DNA from 4 places in the Pseudomonas sp. GW823-FHT02C05 genome. Region 2 is predicted to be linked to each of the others. Evidence: predicted binding sites of a transcription regulator. Region 2 holds the regulator's gene; each other region holds the start of a gene.

Region 1 (3,251 bases), on a different contig from region 2:
AGAAGATCGAGGTGCTGTGCCGCATCGATACCTTGAATGAAGTGGAATACTTCAAGTCCGGCGGGATCCTGCACTACGTTCTGCGGCAACTGATTGCCTCCTGACGCTGCCTGAAAAAAACACCGCCTTCGGGCGGTGTTTTGCATTGGGCTGCCGTGCCAGGACGAGGTGGTTATACTGCGCGCCCGCCAAATCTGACTCACCGGTCGCAATGGCGACTACAGATCCGGCGCAGTACTACGTCTCTGCAATACCCATTCTTACGCAACAAGGATTCCCCATGACCGCTCTGCCATGGATGTACCTGGCACTTCTTTCCATTGGCTACGCACTGGCCCTGAGCTACGGGCAACTGGGCCTGCTGGCCGCCCTGTCGATCTTGCTGCTGTTGGCTGCCGGCTTTGCCGTGCGCCAGCAACGCAGCCGCGTCGGCCAGTACCTGGGCCACGGCCTGTTCGTGGTGCTCGCCCTGGCCCTGGCCATGCACTGGCTGCCCGGGTTCTACAATGGCCGGGCCATCGACCCGCAACGCTTCACCGACGATGCCGTGCCCTTCTCCCTGTACCTGAATCAGGACAAGCCGCTGATCGGCTTCTGGCTGCTGCTGGTATGCCCGTGGATAGTCGGGCGGCGCTCACTGCGCCTGTCGCTGTATGCCACCGCCGTGGCCCTGGCTCTGTGTGCGGTAGCCGCACTGGGCGGCGCACTGCTGCTGGGCATGATCAATTGGGCGCCGAAATGGCCGGAGCAGGCCTGGCTCTGGGTGCTGAACAACCTGCTGCTGGTGACCCTGGTGGAAGAGGCGCTGTTCCGCGGCTATATCCAGGGTGGCCTGAGCCGGCGCTTCAAGGCCCTGCCCTACGGCGAGAACCTGGCGCTGCTGTGCGCGGCGCTGCTGTTCGGCCTGGTGCACCTGGGCGCGGGGTGGCAATGGACCCTACTGGCAGGCATCGCCGGCGTCGGCTACGGTCTGGCCTATCGTTTTGGCGGCCTGGGGGCGGCGATAGCCACTCACTTCGGTCTCAACCTGTTGCATTTCGGCCTGTTCACCTACCCGATGCTGGCCGGATAACCCGCCAGCTGTTTTACCAAACCAGTACTTCAGGACTATTGACTGCCAAGGAAGAAGGTCAATGATTAGCCCCTCGCCAACGCCGGCTGAAACCTGCCGGCGCTTTTTGCAAGCGACACATTCTGCCAATGAGACCCAGAGCCGATTATTGAAAAATAATTTCAATAATCGGTTGAAGCGGCCGACAACCTATCAAAGCCTTGCGGATTGAAAAACCATGCGTAATAACCAGCCTGTCACTCAGCGCGAACGTACCTTCCCGGCTCAACAACGGTTGATTTCCACCACCGACGCCAAAGGCGTGATCACCTACTGCAACGACGCCTTTGTCGAGATCAGTGGGTTCTCCCGTGAAGAACTGGTTCGCGCACCGCACAACCTGGTACGTCACCCTGATGTGCCGGCGGCGGTGTTCGCGCACATGTGGGGCACCTTGAAACAAGGCTTGCCATGGATGGGCATCGTCAAGAACCGCTGCAAGACCGGCGATCACTACTGGGTCAACGCCTATGTGACACCGGTTTTCGAAGGCAGCCAGGTGGTAGGTTACGAGTCGGTCCGGGTCAAGCCCACCGCCGAACAGGTGCGCCGCGCCGAAGCCCTCTACCAGCGCATCAACACTGGCAAGTCGGCCATTCCCAAGCGTGACAAGTGGCTGCCTGTGCTGCAGGACTGGCTGCCGTTCATCCTGGTCAGCCAGCTGAGCTTCATGATCGGTGCCTGGCTCAACTCCCACTGGGGCTTCGCCCTGGCCGCCGCGCTCTCGGTGCCCCTGGGCCTGCTGGGCCTGAGCTGGCAGCAGCGCGGCCTCAAGCGCCTGTTGCGCCTGGCCGAGCAGACCACCTCCGACCCGCTGATCGCTCAGATGTACACCGACAGCCGCGGCGCCCAAGCCCGCCTGGAGATGTCGATCCTGAGCCAGGAAGCGCGCCTGAAGACCTGCCTGACCCGCCTGCAGGACACGGCCGAGCACCTCAACGAGCAGGCCCGCCAGTCCGACACCCTGGCCCACAACAGCTCCAGCGGCCTGGAGCGCCAACGGGTCGAGACCGAACAGGTGGCCACCGCGGTCAACCAGATGGCCGCCACCACCCAGGAAGTGGCCAGCCACGTGCAACGCACCGCCGACGCAACCCAGGAAGCCAATCGCCTGACCGGCCGTGGCCGCGATATCGCCGGCGAAACCCGCGAAGCCATCCAGCGCCTGTCGGTGGTAGTGGGCGAAACCGGGCTGACAGTAACCCAACTGGCCAAGGACAGTGACGAAATCGGCGGCGTTGTCGACGTGATCAAGGGCATTGCCGACCAGACCAACCTGCTGGCCCTGAACGCGGCCATCGAAGCCGCCCGTGCCGGTGAAATGGGCCGCGGCTTTGCCGTGGTGGCCGACGAGGTGCGTCAGTTGGCACAGCGCACCAGTGAGTCCACCGGGCAGATCCATACCCTGATCGCCAAGCTGCAGCAGACAGCCGCCACCGCCGTGCAGACCATGGACGCCGGTCATCGTCAGGCCGAAGAAGGCGTGGCCCGGGTGCTGGAAGCCGACCAGGCACTGGTGGGCATCAGCGAAGCGGTGGCCAACATCACCGACATGACCACCCAGATCGCTGCCGCCACCGAAGAGCAAAGCTCGGTGGCCGAAGAGATCAGCCGCAACATCAGCACCATCGCGCAACTGGCGGACCAGACTTCGGAGCAGGCCCAGCATTCGGCCGAGCTCAGCGAAGCGCTGACCCGCACCGCACACACCCAGTACTCGCTGGTGGAGCGCTTCAACCGCTAAGCCCCTAGGGCCGGCAACAAAAAACCGGAAGCCAAGGCTTCCGGTTTTTTTATGCCCGCAAATCCAACCGACAACCGTAGGAGCGAGCTTGCTCGCGATAAATCTTCACCGCGCTCCAAATTCGAAGGCCGGGTGAACGCTTCGCGAGCAAGCTCGCTCCTGCAGGATCAGCTCAACGCTTTCAGGAAGGCAGCAACCTTGAGCGCCGCAGATTCCAGATGCTGCTCATGGCTGAAACCCGAGGCCTTCAGGGGCTTGAGATCGTGATCAGCGGCCGCCAGCCAGTACAACTCGATACCGGGTGCCAATGTATAGGCCTCGACCGCCTGGCGATTGCCCAGGGCGTCACGCTCGCCCTGCACGATCAGGCTCGGCACTGATAGATCGGCCAGATGC
Region 2 (3,251 bases):
CTCGGCGATGTGGCAGCACTCCACCAGCTCATTGAGCTGGAGGAAGCCGGCGCCCCCTTTAACAGTGTGAAAACCGCGAAAAATTGCATTGAGCAAATCCGCATCATCTGGCCGGCTTTCCAGCTCGACCAGTTGTTCGGACAGTTGCTCTAGAATCTCGCCGGCCTCAACCAGGAAATCCTGAAGGATCTCTTCATCGGCGCCGAAGCTCATTAATGGGTGCTCCTAGAATCCAAGGCTGGAAAGCAAATCGTCTACATCGTCCTGACCGGACATAACGTCTTCCCGTTTATCGGCATGAATCTGCGGACCTTCACCCTTGGCGAGATGTTTTTGCGGATCTTTTTCAGCGAGGATCGATTCACGGTCATGTTCGATACCGGCGAAACGATCGACCTGGCTGGCCATCAAGACGAGTTTGAGCAGATTGCTTTCGACTTCCGTGACCAACTGGGTCACACGCTTGATCACCTGACCGGTCAGGTCCTGGTAATCCTGCGCCAGCAGAATGTCGTTGAGGTGGCCGGAAACGGTACGGGTTTCCTGTTCGCTGCGCGTCAGGAAACTGTCGACCCGGCGCGCCAGCTCGCGAAACTCTTCAGCGCCGACCTCGCGCCGCATGAAGCGCCCCCAGTCTGCGCTCAAGGCCTGGGCTTCAGTGCTCAGGCCGTTGACCAGCGGGGTGCTGCTCTCCACCAGGTCCATGGTGCGGTTGGCTGCGGCTTCCGTCAGCCGGACCACATAGGACAGGCGCTCAGTGGCATCCGTGATCTGTGAAACTTCCTCGGCTTGCGGCATGTGCGGGTCAATCTGGAAATTGACGATCGCGCTATGCAGCTCGCGGGTGAGCTTGCCCACTTCCTGGTACAGGCCGCGGTCACGGGTCTGATTGAGCTCATGGATCAATTGCACCGCTTCGCCGAACCGGCCCTTTTCAAGGCTCTCGACCAGTTCCAGCGCATGTTTTTTCAGGGTCGACTCAAAGTCGCCCAGTGAAGATTCGTTATGCTCCATAGCTCCCCCGTGGCGGAATGGCTACGCGTCTCAACCGATGCGTTCGAAGATTTTTTCGATCTTCTCTTTCAACGCCTGAGCCGTGAATGGTTTGACGACATAGCCGTTTACGCCGGCCTGGGCAGCTTCGATGATCTGCTCGCGCTTGGCTTCAGCAGTCACCATCAATACCGGCAGGTGCTTGAGTTTTTCATCGGCGCGCACGTGGCGCAGCAGGTCGATACCGGTCATGCCCGGCATGTTCCAGTCCGTTACCAGAAAGTCGATGCTCCCGCTGTTGAGTACCGGAATGGCGGTAGTGCCATCGTCGGCCTCGACCGTGTTGGTGAATCCCAGATCACGCAACAGGTTCTTAATGATCCGCCGCATCGTTGAAAAGTCATCAACGATGAGGATTTTCATGTTCTTGTCCAATTCGACCTCCAAGCAGTCTTAAACGCATCCAGCACCTGAACGCGCCATTCAATCAATCCGGCATAACACACAACGACTGCATGGAGCACATACTGCAAGACCGGTGCAGCGCTTGCTTCACCGGTCCTGAACGCAGTGTCCCCACACTGCCTGTCAGCGCGCTCGCCACTCCCCCAAACGCCCCCGCAAACGGGCTGCGCACTGGCTGTGTAACTGGCTGACCCGCGATTCGCTGACCCCCAGGACCTCACCGATTTCCTTGAGGTTCAGCTCTTCGTCGTAGTACAGCGCCAACACCAGTCGCTCGCGCTCCGGCAAATTGGCAATCGCATCCGCCAACGCGGCCTGGAAGCGTTCATCCTCCAGGTCTCGTGACGGCTCGAGATGAGCACTGGCGCCATCCTCATGCAGCCCTTCATGCTCGCCGTCCTGCAACAGGTCGTCGAAACTGAACAGGCGACTGCCCAAGGTGTCGTTCAAAATCCCGTAATAATCGTCGAGACTCAATTGAAGTTCGGCCGCAACTTCATGATCTTTAGCGTCACGACCGGTTTTAGCTTCAATTGCGCGAATCGCATCACTGACCATGCGCGTATTACGGTGCACCGAACGCGGTGCCCAGTCGCCTTTACGAACCTCGTCGAGCATCGCCCCACGGATACGGATACCCGCGTAGGTTTCGAAACTCGCCCCCTTGCTCGCGTCGTATTTGGTCGACACTTCGAGCAAACCGATCATCCCGGCCTGAATCAGGTCTTCTACCTGAACACTGGCCGGCAACCGCGCCAGCAGGTGATAGGCAATACGCTTGACCAGAGGCGCGTAGCGCTCGATCAATTCGTACTGGCTGTCACGCGCCGACTTCTTGTAGAGGTTGTAGCCACTGGCAGTCATAGCACCGGTCCCGCTGTTTGATGCACTAGCCGCTCGACAAAAAACTCCAGATGCCCGCGTGGGTTCGCCGGCAACGGCCAGGTATCGACTTTTTGCGCGATGGCCTTGAACGCCAATGCACACTTCGAACGAGGAAAGGCTTCATAGACCGCACGCTGCTTTTGCACGGCCTTGCGTACGCTTTCGTCGTAGGGAACTGCGCCGACGTATTGTAAGGCCACGTCCAGGAAGCGATCCGTGACCTTGGTCAATTTTGCAAACAGGTTGCGACCTTCCTGAGGGCTCTGAGCCATGTTGGCCAGGACCCGGAAACGGTTCATGCCGTAGTCGCGGTTGAGCAGCTTGATCAGCGCGTAGGCGTCCGTGATCGAGGTCGGCTCGTCGCACACCACCAGCAGTACTTCCTGGGCCGCGCGGACAAAGCTGACTACCGAGTCACCAATACCCGCAGCGGTGTCGATCACCAGCACATCGAGATTGTCGCCGATATCGCTGAAGGCCTGGATCAGGCCAGCGTGCTGCGCGGGGCTCAGGTGCACCATGCTCTGGGTGCCCGAGGCGGCCGGTACGATGCGGATGCCTCCAGGGCCCTGGAGCAGCACATCGCGCAGTTCGCAACGACCCTCGATGACGTCGGCCAGGGTATGTTTGGGAGTCAGGCCCAGCAGGACATCGACATTGGCCAGTCCCAGGTCGGCATCCAGCAGCAAGACCCGCCGGCCGAGCTCAGCCAGAGCCAGGGACAAGTTCACTGACACATTAGTCTTGCCGACGCCACCTTTGCCGCCGGTCACCGCAATCACCTGTACGGGATGCATGCTGCCCATGTTCTTTCTTTACCTTGTCTTACTTAGACGGGGCCACATAACTGGCTGCGCGTTCACCATTGGAACAATGCATGGCAGACCATCGATGTAGATACACTGCAA
Region 3 (3,251 bases), on a different contig from region 2:
ACCTGCTCGGCCATGCCCTCCACCTGGTCGGCATCCACCGTGACCTTGTCCGGTTGTGGCTGGGACTTGATCTCGGGGTTGAGGGTGTTGTCCGGCGCCAGCTCAGGGGAGCCGCCCAGGTCGATGATGTAGGGCGTACCGCTTTCCGAGAAGCCGATCGGATCCTTGAAGTAACCGGCGATGGCGATCTTCTGTTCCGGGGTGGCCGTGGACAGCAGCCACAACACTAGGAAGAACGCCATCATCGCCGTGGCGAAGTCGGCGAAGGCGATTTTCCAGGCGCCCCCGTGATGTCCGCCAGCGAAGCGCTTGACGCGCTTGATGATAATCGGCTGATTATTTTCCATGACTTAGCGACCGCGAACCGCTTGTTCCAGCTCGGCGAAGCTAGGACGGTGCGCCGGGTACAGAACCTTGCGCCCAAACTCCACGGCCAGGGACGGCGGCATGCCGGAAGCCGAGGCCACCAGCGACGCCTTGATGGCTTCGTAGACGTTCAGTTCTTCCTTGGCGTCGTGGGCCAGGGAGTGGGCCAGCGGGCCGAAGAAGCCATAGGCCGCGAGAATACCGAAGAAGGTACCCACCAGCGCCGCACCTACGTGCAGGCCGATGGACTTCTGGTCGCCATCGCCCAGGGAAGCCATGGTCACCACGATCCCCAATACCGCCGCGACGATACCGAAACCGGGCATGCCGTCGGCAATCCCGTTGACCGCATGGGATGGATGCTCAAGGTCTTCCTTGAGGCTGAACAGCTCCATGTCGAACAGGCCTTCCAGCTCGTGGGGAGCCATGTTGCCGGAGGACATGATGCGCAGATAGTCACAGACGAAGGCGGTCATGCGTTCATCTTTGAGCACCGCAGGGTACTTGGCGAAAATCGGGCTGGCCGCGGCGTCCTCGATATCGCCTTCGATGGCCATCATGCCTTCGCGACGACTCTTGTTGAGGATCTCGTAGATCAGGCCCAGCACTTCCAGGTAGAAGGTGTGGGTGAAGCGCGAGCTGAACATGCCCAGGGATTTCTTGACGACGTGCATCGTCATGTAGCCCGGGTTGGCCTGGAGGAATGCGCCAAAGGCTGCGCCGCCGATGATCAGCACTTCGAAAGGCTGGATCAGTGCCGCGATTTTGCCGTGGGAAAGCACGTATCCGCCGAGCACGCTCGCGAATACGACGATGATGCCGATAATTTTAGCCATAGGTAGGGGAGTACTTATTGAGTCGGGTTCAAGGTCATATTCGGAAGTTCTTAAAACTCTTCTTCTACTTATCGGCAAAACTGCGCCAGACTATAGCCAGTTAAGGCGAAAAGCCAGTTTGGCCCGCTCTGGGCGTGTTCACAGCAGACGATGATTGCGCCCGACCATGTCTAATGAAACCAGCGTCCCACATTCTCCGCCCGCCTCTCTCGACGCCTGGGTAAAGCTCCTCAATGGCGTGCGCCTGCCGGTGCCCCAGGCCAGCCATGACCGGGTCTGCCGCGCCATTGCCAACAACCGCAGCTCGCTGCGGGAGATTGTCGATCTGATGCAAAACAGCCCGGCACTGGCCTTGAGCGTGATCCGCGAAGCCAACCGGCATTCCCACGGCAGCATGAGCGAACCGGCGGAAAACCTGGAGATCGCGGTCAACCGCCTGGGCCTCAAGCGTACCGAGGAGTTGCTCGAGCAACTGCCGACGCTGCCTGAAGAGCAGATCCCCCAGGCATTGCGCCAGTTCCAGCTGATCAGCCAGCACGCCAGCCAGCAAGCCAATGGCTTCTTTGCCGGACGCCTGGCGCGACTCTGGCAGGACATCCACTGGGGCAGCCTGCTGTTTCTCTCGCCGCTGTGGGCCATGGCCCTGGTCTATCCCAAGCTGCTGGAAGAGTGGGAACTGCGGGTCATCTACAAGCACGAATCCGCACACGACGTTGAACTGCAACTGTTCGGAGTGCGGCTGATGGAAATGTGCCAGGCCCTGGTCCTGGCCTGGCACCTGCCGATCTGGGTCCAGCAGGGCTATCGCCTGCTGACCCAGGAGCAGCACCTGCTGGCCAAGGTCATGCTGATTGCCCGCGACAGCGACAACCCGCTGCGCCAGCAACAACGCCTGGACGCTGAACCGGATCTGCGGCGCTGGCTGAACCAGCCGGCCAACACTGTGTTGCTGGCCAACGGCCTGGCGCTGGCGGCGCAACAGTCCTGGAACAGTCCCCATGGCCGGCGCTGGCAGAACCTTACCGCTCTTTATCTGCAGATCCCCCTGGACCAGGTCCAGCAACAGTTGCACCAACAGGCAGCACAAAGCGCCCGCAACGACACCCAGCCCGATCTCTGGCACCCGGCCCAGGCCCTGCTCTGGCCTTGGGATGCCCGACGCCTGCATCACGGCGAGCAACCAGCCCCGGCGCCCACCGCACTGGAACTGGCCAAGTGGCGCAAGCTCTGCGGCGAACTGTTGCTGGACCCCAGCCCCTTTACCAACGCCGTGCACCTTACCGGCTTTGCCCGGGATGCCCTGGCGGCATGCGGCATGCATCGGGTCATGCTGCTGATGGTCGATCGCAGCCTGAGCCACCTGCGAGTGCAACAGCTTTACGGCCTGCCCAGGGAAGCGGCCAGCCTGACCCTGCAGGCCAAGCAGAGCCCGCTGTTGCAACGCCTGCTGGAAAAATCCGCGCAGATCCGCCTGACCCCGGCCAACCGGGCCCAGTTCGCCCCTCACCTGCCAAGCTCGCTGCGCCAGCTGTTTCGCGGCGAACACCTGCTGATCCGCTCACTGTCGTGCAATGGCCGGGTACTGATGCTGGCGATCGCCGACCAGGGCGGCGTGCCGTTCTCGGAAATCAGCGTCCAGGCCTTCGGCAAGACCGCCCAGTGCATCGAAAAAGCCTTGCACAGCTTTACCAACCGCAGCCAATGACGCTTGCGCTACAATCCTTCCCTTTGCGCCCTGGGGACCTGACATGTCTGACTTCTCTGGCTTGCCGCTGGTCATTGAACCGAGCGACCTGCTCGCCCGCCTGAACGCCCGCGAACTGATCCTGGTCGACCTGACCAGCGCTGCCCGCTATGCAACCGGGCATATTCCCGGGGCGCGCTTCGTCGACCCCAAGCACACTCAGCTGGGCCAGGCGCCGGCTCCCGGGCTGCTGCCGCCGCAAGCGGCGCTTGAAACGCTGTTCGGCGAACTCGGGCACAACCCGGACGCGGTCTATGTGGTCTACGACGATGAAGGCGGTGGCTGGGCCGGGCGCTTCATCTGGC
Region 4 (3,251 bases), on a different contig from region 2:
GATATTGCTTATTTTCCCCGAGCAAAATACCACAGGCTTTTTCCAGGAAGACCCGGAACTGTTCAAAATCCAAATTACCCGTAGACAATGCTGCCGCCTCTTAAATCTTATGTCCGCCAGGGCGAGTGCCCTTAGCTGTGATCTGCTGCTTTGATCCGGTCGACTACCCGGGATGCCAGGTCATCAGGGCGGAACTTGGCAAGGAAGTCATCGGCACCGACCTTCTTCACCATCGCCTGATTGAACACCCCTGACAACGAAGTATGCAGGATGATATGCAGCTTTTGCATGCGTGGATCATTACGTATCTCGGCCGTGAGGGTGTAACCGTCCATTTCGGGCATCTCGATGTCGGAAATCATCATGAGGAATTCCTCTTCCGGCTTCTTGCCCTCGTCCACCAGTTTGCGCAAGTAATCCAGCGCTTGCCGGCCATCATTCAATGCCACTACCTCGACACCTACGGTTTGCAGGCAACGGGTGACCTGCTTGCGTGCCACCGACGAGTCATCGACGGTCAGCACCCGCAGGGAAACAGCCTTGTGCTGGGTTTCGACATCCACCACTCCTGCCGAGATCGCCTCCGAGGTCGGCGCGACTTCCGCCAGGATCTTCTCCACGTCGATGATTTCCACCAACTGGTTGTCCACCCGAGTGACCGCCGTCAGGTAGTGATCGCGTCCGGTCCCCTTGGGCGGCGGATGGATCTCTTCCCAGTTCATGTTGACGATGCGCTCCACCGAGCGCACCAGGAAACCCTGGGTCTTGGTGTTGTACTCAGTGATGATGACGAACGGATTGCTCTGGTCCTGCAGGCCACCAGAACCCGTAGCCATTGCCAGATCCAGGATCGGAATGGTTGCCCCTCGTATATTCGCGACACCGCACACCACAGGACTGGATTTGGGCATCAGGGTCAGCTTAGGGCATTGCAGCACCTCGCGAACCTTGAATACGTTGATCCCGTAGAGCTGCCCACCGTCCAGACGGAACAGCAACAACTCTAGTCGATTCTGCCCAACCAATTGCGTGCGCTGGTTCACCGAATCCATTACACCAGCCATGCCCAGACTCCCCAAAGCTTTAAGATCCGACGCACGCTCATTGCTAAACGGCACGGCGCTTGCTTTTTAACTGTTATGAACGCCAAAACGACATTTTTCCGACGCCTGACATCCCGCTACCGCACTTTGCTGTGCGGGCTGTCGGCTTTGTGCATTTTAAACCCCGGCAACCCTGCCGTTGCTGATTCGGTCACCCTGCCTGATCTTCTTATCGGCGTCACTCAAGGGTTTCTTGAATTCACGGTAGAAGACTACCTGGCCACCAGTCAAACGGAAGGTCGCTATGAAATCCAGGTCAACCAGCTGGACCCGCGCATGCGCATGCCCAATTGCGACAAGGAATTGACAGCCAACCTGGAAAGCCCGGCCCAACCGCTGGGGCGGGTCACCGTCAAAGTGCGCTGCGAAGGCGCCTCGCCATGGACGGTATTCGTGCCGGCGCAGGTCAAGCTGTTTCGCGAGGTGGTCACCACTGCACGCCCGCTCAAGCGCGCCGGCATCATCGAACCGGAAGACGTGGTGCTGCGCGAACGGGACATCAGCCAGAACAATCAGGGCTACCTCACCTCAGTGGACCAAGCCATTGGTCAGAAACTTGTCCGACCAATGGTCGCCGACCAGCTCGTTACCCTGGCCCATCTGGAGCAGGCGGAAGTCGTGCGCAAGGGCGATCAAGTGGTGATATCGGCACGCAGCGGCACGTTGAATGTACGGATGCCGGGCGAGGCGCTGTCCAACGGCGGCATGAGCGAACAGATCCGGGTCAAGAATCTCAATTCGCAACGAGTGATCAAGGCCCGCATCACGGCGCCAGGGCAAGTGGAAGTGGCCATGTAGATAGCTGGCGCTCAAGCCGTGCGTTCCCTAAACTGTGGCCGATAAAGGGTCGCAGATACCTGACCTGGTTTGTCGACAATCGAGCCTAAAGTTTTTCAGGGTATGGCCGAAAACATGGCAAGCGTCCAAATACCCAGAGGTTTACTTCATCATGGTCATCGACTTCAGCCGTTTAAACAGCTCCCCTTCACTGACAGGCAGTACGCGTACCAGCACCAGCAAGGAAACCGGTGATGCCGGCAAATCCACGCCGCTGACAACCGCCGCCGAGACCAGCAAAAGCGGGGAATCGGTACACCTGAGCAATGAGGCTCAACAGTTGCAGAAAGTCACTGACAAGCTGCGTGATCAGCCTGCCGTCGACAAAGCCCGGGTGGCCGAGTTGAAGCAAGCGATTGCCGATGGCAGCTATAAGGTCGACAGCAACCGCGTAGCCAGCAAACTGCTTAACTTCGAAGCCCAGCGCTAGCCCCAGGCTTGCGCCAGGCTTTTGGACGCTTAATCCCCAAGGCCAGCCATGCACGACACCAACCTACTGCAATTGATCAACGATGACCTTGCTCCAGCGCAACACTTGCTGGAGCTGCTACGCGCCGAGTCTATCGCCCTCCACGGCCGCGACATGCCGCTGCTGGAAGATATCCTGGCGCAGAAGCAAGCCTTGGTCATCTTGCTGGAACAGCATGGCCGTAAGCGCACGCAAATTCTTGCCAGCCTGAACCTGCCGACCAACCGCGAGGGGCTCGAGCAACTGGCCAGCCACTCCAGCCTGGGCGCGCAATTGCTCGAACAGAGCAATGTCCTGACCCAATTGCTTGCCGAGTGCCAAGCTGCCAACGAGCTCAATGGTCGCTCGATCCAGATCCAACAGGCCACCACCGCCAACCAGCTGAAAATCCTCAATGGTGGCGAACCTCCTGCCCTATACGACGCCCGCGGCTCTACCTCAATGCTTGCGAAGCCACGCCCACTCAGTCAGGCTTAAACCCAAAAAATGAGCGCGCGCTACCAAGCCGTGAAACATGCTGGCAAAATGCTGGCTCCTGCGTGTAGTTGTATTTTGTCTGGAGATTGATGAACCGTGTTCAACGCCTCAAATGCGGAAGATACTCCGCAGCCACCCAAGGTGCTCACCACTGCGTTGGAGATCTCTTCCAACCTGCGGTTGCTGCAAGAGAGCCATGACCCGCTGATCATCACTTTCCACGAGCGTAGCCAGCGCTTCCAAAGCTATCTGGTGGAAGTGGACCGCGATAGCAACATGATCGCCCTCGACGAAATGATCCCCCGCGACGGTGAACGCTTCCTGCTCGCAGGCGAACCGTTTCGCGTTGAAGGCTTTCATGAAGG

Evidence for each region. Region 2 encodes FliA, which starts transcription of late flagellar genes. Its sites were predicted from a motif close to CTAAAGTTTNNNNNNNNNNNGCCGNTAA; they were not measured.
Region 1: AC1RGE_RS31325 (methyl-accepting chemotaxis protein) is a predicted target of FliA. The motif match lies at 1,233-1,260, and genes of this name have one in related genera.
Region 3: motA (flagellar motor stator protein MotA) is a predicted target of FliA. The motif match lies at 1,271-1,298, and genes of this name have one in related genera.
Region 4: flgM (flagellar biosynthesis anti-sigma factor FlgM) is a predicted target of FliA. The motif match lies at 1,987-2,014, and genes of this name have one in related genera.

What each region holds. Positions count from the first base shown of each region.
Region 1 covers NZ_JBXAJU010000007.1:251,915-255,165, reverse strand. Annotated here, with positions in the region: gene acnA (aconitate hydratase AcnA) at 1-104, shown strand, start outside; gene AC1RGE_RS31330 (CPBP family intramembrane glutamic endopeptidase) at 281-1,072, shown strand; gene AC1RGE_RS31325 (methyl-accepting chemotaxis protein) at 1,290-2,855, shown strand; gene AC1RGE_RS31320 (alpha/beta family hydrolase) at 3,023-3,251, opposite strand, start outside.
Region 2 covers NZ_JBXAJU010000002.1:1,022,596-1,025,846, reverse strand. Annotated here, with positions in the region: gene AC1RGE_RS15760 (chemotaxis protein CheA) at 1-213, opposite strand, end outside; gene AC1RGE_RS15755 (protein phosphatase CheZ) at 226-1,014, opposite strand; gene AC1RGE_RS15750 (chemotaxis response regulator CheY) at 1,045-1,416, opposite strand; gene fliA (RNA polymerase sigma factor FliA) at 1,582-2,322, opposite strand; gene fleN (flagellar synthesis regulator FleN) at 2,319-3,149, opposite strand.
Region 3 covers NZ_JBXAJU010000005.1:494,998-498,248, reverse strand. Annotated here, with positions in the region: gene motB (flagellar motor protein MotB) at 1-347, opposite strand, end outside; gene motA (flagellar motor stator protein MotA) at 351-1,202, opposite strand; gene AC1RGE_RS27405 (HDOD domain-containing protein) at 1,369-2,907, shown strand; gene rhdA (thiosulfate sulfurtransferase) at 2,951-3,251, shown strand, end outside.
Region 4 covers NZ_JBXAJU010000003.1:701,131-704,381, reverse strand. Annotated here, with positions in the region: gene cheR (protein-glutamate O-methyltransferase CheR) at 1-88, opposite strand, end outside; gene AC1RGE_RS19645 (chemotaxis protein CheV) at 132-1,064, opposite strand; gene flgA (flagellar basal body P-ring formation chaperone FlgA) at 1,140-1,901, shown strand; gene flgM (flagellar biosynthesis anti-sigma factor FlgM) at 2,053-2,370, shown strand; gene AC1RGE_RS19630 (flagella synthesis protein FlgN) at 2,419-2,886, shown strand; gene AC1RGE_RS19625 (flagellar brake protein) at 2,983-3,251, shown strand, end outside.